DNA from 2 places in the Terrabacter sp. R4-6 genome. Region 2 is predicted to be linked to the other one. Evidence: predicted binding sites of a transcription regulator. Region 2 holds the regulator's gene; the other holds the start of a gene.
The links. Region 2 encodes LexA, which represses DNA repair genes until DNA is damaged. Its sites were predicted from a motif close to TCGAACANNTGTTCGA; they were not measured.
Positions count from the first base shown of each region.

Region 1: the regulator LexA is predicted to act here: its motif matches at 841-856, upstream of ACSSS0_RS00875 (HNH endonuclease signature motif containing protein).

Region 1 is NZ_CP197224.1:186,531-193,630, forward strand. It holds gene ACSSS0_RS00875 (HNH endonuclease signature motif containing protein) at 1-838, opposite strand, end outside; gene ACSSS0_RS00880 (class I SAM-dependent RNA methyltransferase) at 941-2,212, opposite strand; gene ACSSS0_RS00885 (APC family permease) at 2,209-4,170, opposite strand; gene ACSSS0_RS00890 (potassium channel family protein) at 4,375-5,037, shown strand; gene ACSSS0_RS00895 (potassium channel family protein) at 5,062-5,748, shown strand; gene ACSSS0_RS00900 (DUF3159 domain-containing protein) at 5,772-6,509, opposite strand; gene ACSSS0_RS00905 (OB-fold nucleic acid binding domain-containing protein) at 6,502-6,930, opposite strand; gene ACSSS0_RS00910 (DUF3710 domain-containing protein) at 6,941-7,100, opposite strand, start outside.
Region 2 is NZ_CP197224.1:4,112,598-4,119,697, reverse strand. It holds gene ACSSS0_RS19125 (alpha/beta hydrolase) at 1-1,621, opposite strand, end outside; gene ACSSS0_RS19120 (hypothetical protein) at 1,672-1,971, opposite strand; gene ACSSS0_RS19115 (LysM peptidoglycan-binding domain-containing protein) at 2,290-2,703, opposite strand; gene lexA (transcriptional repressor LexA) at 2,932-3,657, shown strand; gene ACSSS0_RS19105 (hypothetical protein) at 3,765-4,700, shown strand; gene ACSSS0_RS19100 (phosphotransferase) at 4,704-5,747, opposite strand; gene ACSSS0_RS19095 (Sir2 family NAD-dependent protein deacetylase) at 5,731-6,693, opposite strand; gene ACSSS0_RS19090 (LysR family transcriptional regulator) at 6,778-7,100, shown strand, end outside.

The DNA of each region.
Region 1 (7,100 bases), 710 kb from region 2:
GGAGGAGATCGAGGAAGGCGTCAGCGCGAGCCTGGTCGATCGACCGGGCAGGGTCGGCGCGCACGTACTCGTGCGCCAGCTCGTCGACGGCACCCCACGCCTGCATCGAGTCCCGCGCCGGCAGCGAGGCCTTCCACCATGTCGTGCCGGGATCGAGACCCGGCTCCACCCGCACGAAGCGGTCACGGAGGGCGTGCTCCGATCGGCACTGAACCGAGGACGGATCGGTCGCCATGGCGGCACGCTCGCACTGCCGACGGAGCCGAGCCGGTGTCAGCGACTCCGCCCCGCCTCCCTCCATGACGACGGCCTCGAAGATCGGACGGGCATCGACCGCGACGAGGCCCGCCTGGTCCACCACGACGGCGGTCTGCCGCTGGCTGAGGTGCCCGTCCAGCGCGGCGGCGAGGGTGCGCGGGAGGTCCTCGACGAGGCAGAGCGCGTCGGCGACCCGCGACTCGGCGCCACGTGGGGTCGAGCGCAGGATGGGCGCGACGCTCGAGGCCACGATCTTCACCGACGACGGGCGGTACTCGGAACCGTCGGACCAGTCCCCGTCGAGGTCGGCGAGGTCGAGCTCCTGACGGCGGACGCAGGCGGCCAGCGCGAGATCCTGGACGGCGCCGAGGACGTTCATCGCGCGCTGTGTGACGGCGAGGACCGCCTCGGCGCCGGCCGTGTCGAGACTGCGCAACCGCTCCGGCACCACGCGACACACCACGGCTGCCTGCGCGACCGGCGGCAGCGCGTCGAAGACGTCAGGGGGGACCTGGGTGACGAAGGCGAGCACGCCCCCGGCAGCGACCTCGCTGCTCCCCACGGCACTCCTCGACTCCATGATCGAACACTAGTACGAGCCACCGACAGCGCGCCGCCCCCGGCCATGCGCCCGCACCCACGCCATGCCCCGCGCGCCGAGTGGGCTCTCGGCCACGTGTGCTCAGGCGCTGGCGGACCCGTCACGGGGCTCCAGCACAGCGATGCACTCGACGTGGTGCGTCATCGGGAAGGCGTCCCAGGCCTCGAGGGCGACGAGGTCGTAGCCGTGCGTCCCGGCGGCCTTGACGTCTCGGGCCAGGGCCGCGGGGTCGCACGCGACGTAGACGACGCGGCGCGGCCCCATCCGAGCGAGCAGCCCCATGACGTCCTTGCCGGCCCCCGTGCGGGGCGGGTCGAGCACCACGAGGTCGGCAGTCACGTCCTGGTCCACGAGCGACCGCAGCTCACGGTCGACGCGGGTGGCCCGCCACTCGACGTTCTCGAGGTGCTCGGTGTTGGACTCGCCGTTCTCGACCGCGCGACGGTTCCCCTCGACACCGAGGACGACACCGTCGGGCGCGACGAGCTCGCCGAGGCGCATCGTGAAGAGGCCCGACCCGGCGTAGAGGTCGAGGACGCGGTCCCCCGGCTCGGCGCCGAGCAGCGTCGACACACGGGACAGGAACGTCGTGGCCGCGCCCGGGTGCACCTGCCAGAAGCCCCTCGCGGAGACGACGTACTCGCCCTCCCAGTCGCCGTCGCGGGCCAGCTCGCCGACGAGCCCACCGCCGCTGCCGCCACCCTCCGGCGCGGGCAGCGGGACGAGCACCGGCTCGTCGGGGTGCACGGCGTCGATGACGTCGACCGACTCGAGGTCGGGCCACTCGGTGTCGAGCACGCCGGAGTCGATGACCCCTCGGGTGGCGATGAGGCAGTCCTCGACGGGCACGATGTGGCTCGACCGGTGACCGCGCAGACCCGCGCGCCCGGCACCGTCCACGGCGAACTCGACCCGGGTGCGCCAGCGCAGCCCTCCCTCGTCGCCCGGCACCGGCTGGACGACGACGTCGACGTCGAGTCCTGCCACCCGCGCGAACTGCTCACGCACGACGGCGCCCTTGAGCGCACGCTGCGTGTCCAGGGAGGCGTGCTGGAAGTCGCATCCACCGCAGAGCCCGGGGGCGGCATACGGGCACGGCGCGGGCACGCGACCGGGCGCGGCCTCGAGCACCTCCACGGCGTCGGCACGCACGAAGCTGTCACCGACGCGCCCCTCGGTGACGCGTGCGACGACGCGCTCGCCGGGCAGCGTGTGGCGGACGAAGATGACCTGTCCCTCGTGCCGGGCCACGCAGTGACCACCGTGGGCGACGGGCCCGACTTCGACGGTCCACTCCCGTCCCACGAGCGACTCACCCCCTGCGGCGCGCTCGCGGTTCTGGCGGCCGCTCACAGCGCTCCACCGCGCACGGACCCGCTGATCGGCGGCTCGTCGATCCAGTCGCGCTCGGCGCCCTCGGACGACTGGAGCTGCCACGGGACGCTGACGACCATGACACCGGGGGTGAAGAGCAGCCGGGCCTTGAGACGCAGCGCGCTCTGGTTGTGCAGCACCTGCTCCCACCACTTCCCGAGGACGTACTCGGGGAGGTAGACCGTGACGATGTCGCGCGGGTTGCCGCTGCGGATCGACCGGACGTAGTCGAGGATCGGCTTCGTGATCTGGCGGTACGGCGAGGACAGCACCTTGAGCGGTACCGGGATCTCGCGCTTGTCCCACTCGTCGAGCAGTGCCTGCGTCTCGTCGGGATCGACGTCGACCGTCACGGCCTCGAGGTAGGACGGCCGGCTCGCCCGGGCGTACGCCAGCGCCCGCATCGTCGGCTTGTGCACCTTGGAGATGCAGACGATGGCGTGCACGTGGCTCGGCAGCATGGGCCGCTCGACGTCCCAGTCGATGGCGAGCTCGTCACGCACGCGGTTGTAGTGCTTCTTGATCCCGAGCATGAGGGCGAAGAGGACGACCATCGCGAGGATGGCGTACTTCGCCCCGGCCTGGAACTTCGTCAGGAGGACGACGATGAGCACCGTCGCCGACATCGCCGCACCCACCGCGTTGATGATGCGCGACCGCTGCATGCGCGACCGTTCCTTGGCGTTGCGCTCGAGGCGCAGGTGGCGCGTCCAGTGCCGCACCATGCCGATCTGCGAGGTGGTGAAGGAGACGAACACCCCGACGATGTAGAGCTGGATCAGCGCGGTGACCTCGGCCTTGAACACGATGACGAGGACGATGGCCGCCCCGGCGAGGATGAGGATGCCGTTGCTGAAGGCGAGCCGGTCACCGCGGGTGTGCATCTGCCGGGGCAGGTAGCCGTCGCGGGCGAGGATCGAGCCGAGCACCGGGAAGCCGTTGAACGCCGTGTTGGCGGCGAGGACGAGGATCAGGCCGGTGACGATCGAGACGAAGACGACGCCGATCGGGAAGTCCGCGAACACCGACTCGGCGAGCTGGCCGATGGCCGTGTGCTGGATGTACGAGTCACCGACCGGCTGTCCGTCGCGCAGCAGCTGGGCGCCCGGGTCGTCGGCGATCTTGACGCCGGTCCACTGGCTCAGGGCGATGATCGAGCCGAGCATGACGACCGACAGGGTGCCCATCAGGAGCAGGGTCGTCGCGGCGTTCGTGCTCTTGGGCTTCTTGAAGGCCGGGACGCCGTTGCTGATGGCCTCGACGCCGGTCAGGGCCGCGCAGCCGGACGAGAACGCCCGCAGGAGCAGGAAGGCGGCAGCGAGTCCGGTGAGGCCCTGGCCCTCCTCGGGCTTGAGCGTCAGGCCTGCGCTCTCGGCCGGCGTCAGGTTGCCCGTGAAGTGCTGGATGAAGCCGTAGACGCCCATCCCGATGATGGCGAGCATGAAGGCGTAGACGGGCACGGCGAACGCCTTGCCCGACTCCCGGACGCCGCGCAGGTTCATGGCGGTGAGGAAGACGATGAGGGCCACCGCGACGATGACCTCGTGGCCGCGGACGAAACCGAGCACCGTGGCAGCGTTCTGCACGCCGGACGAGATCGACACCGCGACGGTCAGGACGTAGTCGACGAGCAGGGCGCTCGCGACGGTGAGGCCGGCCCGCGGACCGAGGTTGACGGTCGCGACCTCGTAGTCGCCGCCGCCCGAGGGGTAGGCGTGGACGTTCTGGCGGTACGACGCCACCACGACGACCATGACGAGGACGACCGCGATGGTGACCTGCCAGCTGTGCGTCGCGACGAACGTGCCGCCGGCGAGCCCGAGCATGAGCAGGATCTCGTCGGGCGCGTAGGCCACGGACGACAGGGCGTCGCTCGCGAAGATCGGCAGCGCGAGGCGCTTGGGCAGCAGGGTCTCCCCGAGCTTGTCGCTGCGCATCGCGCGACCGAGGAGGAGGCGCTTGAACAGCGAACCGGTACCGGGCACGACGCAACTGTATGACGGATCGTCCCCTCGCACTGACCCACTCCGGACGGCGCGGACACCGTCCCGAGAACGTATGCCGTCCTGCCCGTTTCGCTCGGCGTCCGGCCTGCGCGGCCTGCGGGGTGGGCGACGTCCCCACGGTGTAGCGTCGCGTCCGTGCACTTCGTCATCATGGGATGCGGCCGCGTCGGGTCGACCCTCGCCCGCACCCTGGGCCGCAACGGCCACGACGTCGCCATCATCGACGCGGACGCCTCCGCGTTCCGCCGGCTGGGCACCTCCTTCGAGGGCCAGACCGTCACGGGCATCGGGTTCGACCGCGACACCCTCATCGCCGCCGGCATCCGTGACGCCTACGCCTTCGCGGCCGTCAGCAGCGGCGACAACTCCAACATCCTCGCGGCCCGCGTGGCGCGCGAGACGTTCGGGGTCGAGCACGTCGCCGCCCGCATCTACGACCCGCAGCGCGCCATGGTCTACCAGCGCCTCGGCATCCCGACCGTCGCGACGGTGCGCTGGACGGCCGACCAGATGATCCAGCGGCTGCTGCCGCAGGGCGCCGTGCCCGAGCTGACCGACCCGAGCGGCAAGATCGTCATCGCCGAGGTCCCCCTCGCCGAGGGCTGGGTCGGCCGGCACCTCACCGATCTCGAGGAGCAGACCGGCGCCCGCGTCGCCTACGTCACCCGGCTCGGCGAGGGCACGCTCCCCCGGCCCGACATGGTCGTCCAGCAGGGCGACCTCGTGCACCTCACCGTCCCGCGCGACGACCTCGCTCGCGTCGAGCGGCTCTGCGACCAGGCCCCGGCCGCCCACTGACCCGGCACAGGAGAAGAAACCCCCATGCGCGTCGTCATCGCCGGAGCCGGAAGCGTCGGCCGCTCCATCGCCCGTGAGCTGCTCGGCAACGGGCACCAGGTCCTGCTCATCGACAAGGACGCCGACGACGTGCAGGCCTCACGGGTGCCCGAGGCGTCGTGGCTGCTCGCCGACGCGTGCGAGCTCGCCGCCCTCGAGGAGGCCCGGCTCGAGGAGTCGGACGTGTGCGTCGCCGCCACCGGTGACGACAAGGCCAACCTCGTGCTCTCACTCCTCGCCAAGACCGAGTTCGGGGTCCCGCGCACCGTCGCCCGCGTCAACAACCCGAAGAACGAGTGGATGTTCGACGAGTCGTGGGGCGTCGACGTCGCGGTGTCGACGCCACGGCTCATGACGGCGCTCATCGAGGAGGCCGTGAGCATCGGCGACCTCGTGCGCATCTTCGAGTTCCAGCAGGGCCGGGCCTCGATGGTCGAGATCACCCTCCCGGAGGGCAGCCCGTTCGCCGGGCGCCGCGTGGGCGACGTCGACTGGCCGACCGACACGGTGCTCGTCGCGATCATCCGCGAGGAGCGTCCGCTCGCTCCCACCCCCGACGACGCGATCGAGGCCGGCGACGAGCTGCTCTTCATCACGACGACGGAGCAGGAGGACCGCCTCCAGGATCTCGTCGCACCGGGCGAGCGGCACCACACCCACCTCGAGGACTGACCTCGACGTCGCCGGGCCGGGCGTCAGGGGACCCGCGAGGGGTCGATCGGCGTGCGCCCGCGGAGCAGGATGGCGCCCATCGCCGTGATGGCGAGCAGGTACGCCGGCCAGCCGAGCACCACCTTGGCCACGCCCAGAGCGGCGACCTGCTCGGCAAGGTAGAGCGGCACCATGATCGAGAGCCGGACGACGTTGAGGGCGATGAGGACCCACGCGAGCCGCGCCGCGACCGTGACGATGCCGGGGTGCCGCCGCCACCACGTGGGGTTCTCGGCGAACGCCTCGGGCTCGGCGACCCCGACGACGAAGCCGAAGAGCGGCCACCGCGTCAGGTTCGTCACGAGCAGCAGCACGAGCAGCCCGGCGTTCTGCAGCATGCCCGGCAGGAACGCGTCCTCCGCCCGACCCGACCGCAGCGCGAAGAAGGCCGAGATCCCCACGCCCGCAGCGGCATACGCGATGAAGCGAGGGTCCTGGCGCTGGGCGAGGCGCACGAGCAGGAGGACGCCCACGAGGACGCCGGCGACCACGAGGGACGTGCGGAGGTTCTCGGTGCGCGCCCACACGAGGGCGAAGGCGAGGGTCGGCACAGCCGACTCGACGGCGCCGCGCCAGCCGCCCAGCGCCTCGGACAGCTTGTCGCGGAGCAGCTCCTCGACGGTGTCGTAGCGGCGCAGGTCGGCCTCGGAGCGGACGACCCCGTCGCCCTCCCCGGTGCGCTCTCCGCCCGGTCCCACGGCCGTGCCCTCGGCGTCAGCCATGCGCCTGCCCCGCCCGGCCGATGAGCTCGTAGGCCGGGTTGAACATCGTCTTGACCTTCCGGCGGGTGGTGATGCGGCCCGTGGCCTGGATCTTGACCCCGGGCACGATGCCGGCGATGCGCCGACGACCGAGCCACACGAGGTGGAGCGACTCGGTGCCGTCCCAGACCTCGACGTCGAGCGCCGGGGTCTCCTCGCGCGGCCGCAGGGTGACGGACCGCACCTCGCCGCACACGGTGACCCTGACGCGCTGGGGCGCGTCGCCGATGTGCACGACGCCGTCGAGGTCCGAGGACTCACGGCGCAGCTCGGCCGCCTCGATCTCGTGCGACGAGCGGGTCAGGCGGTCGGTGAGGCGACGCAGGGCGCCGGGCTGGCCCGTGCTCACGGGCGCGTCCGGCTCGGACGCGGTGCGGGACACGGGCCGGACATCAACGGACCTCGGTGATCTCGGGTCCACGCTCGAACGGCTTGAGGTCGGGACCGCCCTGCTCGGCGGCGTCGTCCGGCTCACCGGCCTGGGCGGCGCCGTCGGCGTCGGGGAGGCGCAGCGGCAGCAGCTCGCGGGGAGGCATGGCCTCCTCGCCACGG
Region 2 (7,100 bases):
TGCGCGCACTGTCGGTGCCGGCCCGGAGGTAGTCGGAGTGGCCTCCCGACGTGCGGCCCGTGTCGACGAAGTCGGATCGCGAGTGGAGCCAGTGGTTGCACCCCGTCCCGGACAGCTTCAGGGCGAAGGTCGAGAGCCGGGTCGCGCCGGAGACGTCAGCCGCCGACGTGCCGTGCACCAGCCAGCCGTAGCTGAAGACGTCGTCTCCCACCGCGCCGAGGACGTTGAGGGACCCGGGCTTGAGAGCCGTGCGGGCGACGTCGCTGAACGGCAGACCCGGCACACCGAAGACCGCGACGTCGTCGACAGCGCTCGTGCGCAGCGCGGCGTAGCCGGCCAGGGTCCCGCCGTAGGAGTGGGCCCAGAACGTCTGGTGGGCCGGTCGTTCCCGAGCCGCCTCGACGCCGGTGACGAAGTCGGACAAGGCACCGGCGTTGTCGCGGGCGAGCTTGGCGCTGAGGACGTTCCGGTCGACGGAGGTGACGATCTCGTGGACCTGCGGCGCGTCGTAGCCCATCCACGTCACGACCGCGACGTCCTCGCCGCGCGCCACCTCGCGGGCCTCCGAGCGCATCCGCACGAAGGTCTCGTCGTAACGACGCAGGTCGGCGCCGACCATGGTCGAGAGCCCACCGACGAAGGTGACGACGTGCTCGGCCCGGTCGACGTCGCCGACCGCGACGACCGCCTTGACGTCGGGCCCGGTCGCGTCGACGAGGAGCAGGCGCCGCTGTCCGCCGTCGCGCCGTGACAGCACGTCGCGCACCGCCTGCAGGGCCGCGACGTGCTCGGCCGAGCGGGTGCGCTCGGCGGCATTGCTCACGGACGCCCGAGCCTGCGCCTCACGAGCACGGGCCCGGGCTGCCTGCTCCGCTCGGGCCAGCAGGGTGAGGTTGGCCTCGTGGCGAGCGGCGGCGGGCACCCCGTCGCGGGGACCCACCCACTCCGGACGATCGCGGACGACGCGGCGCCGCTCCTCGTCGGTCAGGGACCGCCACCAGGCGGCGGAGGCGAACACCTCGCCGCCGGGTCCACCGGCCGCCGACTGCTCCGCCGGTGGGGGTGGCAGCGGCGCCGGGAGCACATGGGCAGCGGTCCCCGGCGGCGCGGTAGAGCCACGAGCCGCGGTCAGCAGTGCCCGCCACAGCTCGTCGTCGGTCTCGAACGCCGATCGTCGGGCCTGCGTCAGGCAGGCGTGCACCTCCACCCTCAGCAGCTCGTCGAGCCGGGCCCGGTGCGCCTCGCCCGCAGGGTCTCCGAGCGAGGCGCGCACCGGCAGGAAGAGGCGACCCTCACCGTCGACCCAGGCACCCTCGTCGGCGGCCCGCCGGTCGGCGCGACCGACGAGGTCGAGCGCGGACTGGAGGCGTGACGCGGCGTGCCCGACGGCGTGACCCGTCGCGGCGATGCTCCCCGCGAGCCTCCCGAGCCCGGCGACGACGAGACCGTAGCGGTCGACTGCTGCCGACGAGGCGGCACCGGACCACCGGGGAGCAGCCGAGCGACGCCAGAGCACGAGCTCGGCCAGACCGAGCACCCGGCACCGGCGCTCCTCGAGACGCCGACTCAGCTCGACCAGGGACTGCGGCCGGCAGGCGCGCAGGTCACCGACCGTCATCATCAGCGACGCGCTCGAACCGGTCCCGCCCGGGCTCCCCGGGCTCCCCGGGCTCATCGGGCGCCACCGGGCGACCGCACGGCCAGACGCGCCGCCTGCTCGACCGCGTCATAGGTGTCGGCCGCGGCGGCGAGGCAGCGACCCAGCTCGCGCAGCTCCCAGCGCATCCCGGCCAGCCGCGCCTCCCAGGCCGCCGCCACCTGACCGAGGCCCGAGGCGACACGACCCCCGGGCACCGCCGCGCCCAACGGCCGCAGCTCGGCGGCGATCTCCAGCCGTTGCACCCGCGCCAGCACCTCACCGATCGAGGTGGCGTCGTCGCGCAGCGCGTCGGTGTCCACGTCGTAGCGCATCCCCTGCTCCCTTCCCGAGGCAGCAACGCTAGGCCGGGCCCGGGACGGCGGGAGCCCGTCATCCACGGGACCGCGGTCGAGCCCGGTCGCGCGGGCGACCTTGCGCCACAAGGACGGCGCCACGGCCAGGGGTGGGGACAGCAGGACGCCGCACCCCCGGTCAGGGGTGCGGCGTCCGGGGCAGGAACGGCGGGGTCGAAGCGCCGCTACCGCCAGCCGCTGAAGGTGGAGCCAACGCGGCGGATCAGGAGGGCCGGGACCGGCGCAGCCGAGCACACGGCATACGACACGGGACGGGCCCTGGACGGGCTGGACGGGTCAGCGACCCGGGACGACGAGCTGCTGGCCGCTGTGGATCGCTGTGGTGCTGAGGGCGTTGGCGATCTGGAGCTCGACGACGCCCTCGGCCGTGGTCAGCTCGGGAAGCTCGCGGGCGGCGATGCCCGACAGGGTCTGGCCGGACTGGACCGTGATCGTGCGTGGCTCGCCCGTGGCCGACGCGAGCTGGCCCGCCAGGCCGACACCGAGGACGGAGACGACGCCCGCGACGAGGAGCGTGACGACGAGGCGGCCGAAACGCGTCAGGCGCATCGGCGGCCTCGCGGCACGGGCCGCACGCGCGGCCTCGGGCCCGGTGGGGACGAGGACGAGGCGAGGCCGGCCGGTCGACTGCGACCGCGCGGGCTCCTCGGTGTGCGGCTGACGAACGGCCTCGAGGACGATGGCGCTCATGGTGACCTCCCCTTGCTCCTGAACTGGCGAACACATGTTCGATAGAACGTCTGTACGAGTTGTAGCACGGATGTTCGACGAAGTCGAGACACGCATCGAACAGGTGTTTGGCAACTGTGTTCGAACTGCGTAGTCTTTCCTCACACCACAGACCTCACCAGCCACCACTGACACTGGCCCCACACCCAGCGTCACGACGCGGTCTGACGAGCCGACGAAGGGGACACCATGGGCGTGACCGAGCTTCCCGATCGCGAGACCGGCGACGGTCTCACCGTCCGCCAGCGGCGGGTGCTCGAGGTCATCCGCAACTCCGTCGACCGGCGCGGCTACCCGCCGAGCATGCGCGAGATCGGCGACGCCGTCGGCCTCGCCAGCCCCTCGAGCGTCTCGCACCAGCTCAACGCCCTCGTCGCCAAGGGCTACCTGCGCCGCGACCCGAACCGGCCGCGGGCCCTCGAGGTCGTCTCGCCCGACGCGAAGGCCGAGGAGCTCGGCTACCGCGGGGGCGACGCCACCGCGCCGCGTCCGCGCGGCGACCACTACGACACGGAGACCGACTCGGGCGATGCCCGCCCCGAGGCGTCGTACGTGCCGGTGCTCGGCCAGATCGCGGCCGGTGTGCCGATCACGGCCGAGGAGGTCGTCGAGGACGTCTTCCCGCTGCCCAAGCAGCTCGTCGGCGAGGGCGACCTCTTCCTCCTCAAGGTCAACGGCGACTCGATGGTCGAGGCCGCGATCTGCGACGGTGACTGGGTCGTCGTGCGCCAGCAGCAGCACGCCGAGAACGGCGACGTCGTGGCCGCGATGCTCGACAACGAGGCCACGGTCAAGACGTTCAAGCGCACCGACGGGCACGTGTGGCTCATGCCGCACAACCCCGACTTCTCGCCCATCGACGGCGACCACGCGACGATCCTCGGCAAGGTGACGGCGGTCCTGCGCCGGCTCTGACAGCGCCCGCTCCCCCACCGACGACGATGCCGTCGGCGCCCTCCGCGCCGACGGCATCGTCGCGTCCCGGGAGGCGTATCGGGTGAGGCGGCGACAGACTCTGACCCGTGAGCCCTGCGAAGGAGACCGCCATGGCACCTGGCCGCACCCGCGACGTCGTCCTCACCTACCGCTACCTGCGCGGCGCGATGATCGCGCTGCTGCTCATGCTGCTGCTCTCGGTCGGCTACCAGTGGTGGTGGGAGACCGACCACTCGTGCTGGCTCGGCTCGATCAGCGCGTACTACTACACGCCGGCGCGGACCGTCTTCGTCGGCTCGCTCTGCGCGCTCGGGGCCAGCCTCATCGCCTACAAGGGCCACTCGCCCGAGGAGGACGTGCTGCTCAACTTCTCGGGCTTCATGGCCTTCGTTGTCGCCATGGTGCCGACGGTGCCGGACGGACGGTGCGGGCCGAACGCGTACACCCAGACCCCGGCCGAGATCGCCGCGGCCGTGCGCAACAACATCTGGTCGCTCGTCATCGTCGCCGTGCTCGCGGCCCTGGTGGCCGCCTGGCTCAAGCGGGGCGCGATGACGCGCGACCCGTCCGAGCGGCCCACGGTGCGCTCGGTGGTCGTCTCCGTCGTGTGCGGTGCGGTCCTGCTCGGTGAGCTGACCCTCTTCCTCGTGCTGCGCGACCGCTTCATCGCGCTGAGCCACGGCGTCGCCGCGGGCACCATGGTGGCCGGGGTCATCGCCGTGATGGTCCTCAGCGCGCTGAGGGCCGAGGAGCGGCACCGGGGCGCAGCCGGGGCCGCGGGGGCGAGCGGGACCGCCTACAAGCGCATCTACATCGCCATCGCGGTCGCCCTGGCCGTCGCCCTCGGGGTGACGGTGCTGACGGCCCTGACGGTGAGCGGCTTCGACCACCTCGTCCTCATCGCCGAGGTCATCATCATCGTGCTCTTCGCGGCGTACTGGGGCGTGCAGACCAAGGAGCTCTGGGACTTGCGCGAGGCCGACGGCGCCGAAGCGCGGTCGGCCCGGTCGGTGGCCGAGTAGCCCTCAGGACAAAGGCGGTTCGTCGCCCAGGGCACCGAGCCACCAGGTGCCTGCATCGCCGTGCTCGACGGCCTCGGCCGGCGTCAGCGTCGCGGTGACCCGTAGCCACGACTCGGCCCGGCCGAGCCGACCGAGCCGCAGCGCGGACGGCAGCGCCGCCCGCAGCTCACCGGCCGGGACGACGTCGCCCCAGACCTCGAGCGCGGCGTCCCCCACCCGCCGCAGCCGGGGATCGTCGGGGGTGGTCTCGAAGCGGTGGAGCAGCACGTTGAGCGGGACGAAGAGCGCCGAGAGCGGGTGCGCGAGCAGGGCGTCGCCGAAGTCGAAGAAGCGCATCCCGTCCGCCGTCGCGAAGACGTTGCTGGCGTGGAGGTCGTTGTGCACGAGGCTCTCGGGCAGGCCGAGTGCCTGGACGTCCTCGGCCCACGCCGTGACCGCGGGGAGCAGGGCGCGCAATCGGTGCGCGACGTCGCCGGACATGCGGCGCGGGTCGTCCGTGGGCAGCCCCGTCAGGGACGCGACCCGCGCCTCGACGTACGCCGCCGCCTCGGCCGGGCACAAGCTCGTGACGCCCGCAGCGACGAGGTCTGACCCGTGGCCGACGAGGTCACGTTGGAGGCGCATCGCCTCTGCGGCGACTCGGCACCAGGCATCGACGTCATCGTCGTCGACCGTCTCGGCGAGGACGGGACCCTGGTCGGGGACGAGGTGCAGAGCCCGCTCGAGGTCGACCGCGACGACCGGGACGACCCGGCGGGGCGAGAGCCGGTCGAGCACGACGAGCAGCGCCGCCTCGAACGACTGGTGGTCGCAGTTCTGCTTGGCCCAGTAGGTGGCGCCGTTCGACGCGACCGCGCGCCACACCGTCGACCACGGACGCTGGTGCACCGCCTCGAGCGACACGAGGTCGGCGCCGAGACCGCCCAGGACCCCACCGACCCAGTCGCGCAGCTCGCCCTCGAACGCGGCCGAGGTCCAGCGGACGGACGGCCCGGGCCCGGACTCCGGGAGGGCGGCATACCAAGGAAGCTCAGTGCCCGAGAGCATCACGCAGCTCCGTCAGGGTCGTGCCGAGAGGCGCGTGGAGGCGCAGGGTGGCCTCGGCGTCGCCGCGCGTCGCCGAGCGGGTGACGATCGCGACGGGCACGTCGCGCTGGTGCGCGCGACGGACGAAGCGGTAGCCGCTCATGACCGACAGCGACGACCCGAGGACGAGGACGGCGCCGGCACCCTCGACGAGCGAGAAGCAGTGCTCCACCACCGCCTTGGGCACCGACTCGCCGAAGAAGACGACGTCGGGCTTGACGGTGTCGTGGCCGCAGACGAGGCAGCGCGGGGCGTGGAAGGACTCGACGAGCGCGTCGGCGAGCACGATGTCTCCGTCGGGACGCACCTGCTCCCCCCACTGCGAGCCCACCGCGTGCGCCGCCTCGGCGAAGCGGTCCATGAAACCGGGGTTGGCCTCGGTCATCCTCTCGTGCAAGCCGATTCGGGAGGTGTACTCACCGCACGTGAGGCAGACCGCGCGCTCGAGCGACCCGTGCAGCTCGATGACGTCGGTGGCGCCCGACGCCTGGTGCAGGCCGTCGACGTTCTGGGTGATGATCGGCCCGACGTAGCCCGCGCGCTGGAGGTCGGTGACGACGCGGTGGCCCTCGTTGGGAGCGGCGGCGTTGAACCGTTGCCAGCCGATGTAGCTGCGGGCCCAGTAGCGTCGACGGGCGTCGCTCGACCCGGCGAACTCGCCGTACGTCATCGGCTCGACGCGACGTGTCCCGTCGGGTCCGCGGTAGTCGGGGATGCCGGAGTCGGTCGAGAGCCCCGCGCCGGAGAGCACGACGACCCCTCCGCCGCTGACGAGGTCGACGAGGTCGTCGAAGCTGCCGAGGTCGTGCGTCCGGAGGGGAAGAGTGCGCGACGTGGACAGCCGGGTGGTCGCCGTGGTGACCGCCGCGGCCGTCGTCTGCGCGGGTATGCGGTCCGGCTGCTGCACCCGGTCAGCCTACGTGCCTCTCGGGGACCATTGCCTGCCGACCGGATCCCGCATGATTCCATAATCATCGGTTATGATCAGGGCATGATCGATGCTGCCGGCCTGCGGGTCATGAAGGCGATTGCCGACGAGGGAAGCTTCACGAGCGCCGCCAACGCGCTGGGCTTCACGCAACCGGCCATCTCGCAGATGGTCCGGCGCCTCGAGCAGCGCACCGGGACCGTCCTCGTCGAGCGCTACGGCCGCCAGGTCCGCCTCACCGAGGCCGGTCAGGTGCTCGCGCGCCACGCCGTCGGCGTCCTCGCCGCCCTCGACGCGGCCGAGGAGGAGATCACCGCGATCGCCGGCCTGCGCGCGGGACGCGTCCGCCTCCAGGCCTTCCCCAGCTCGTCGGCGACCCTCGTGCC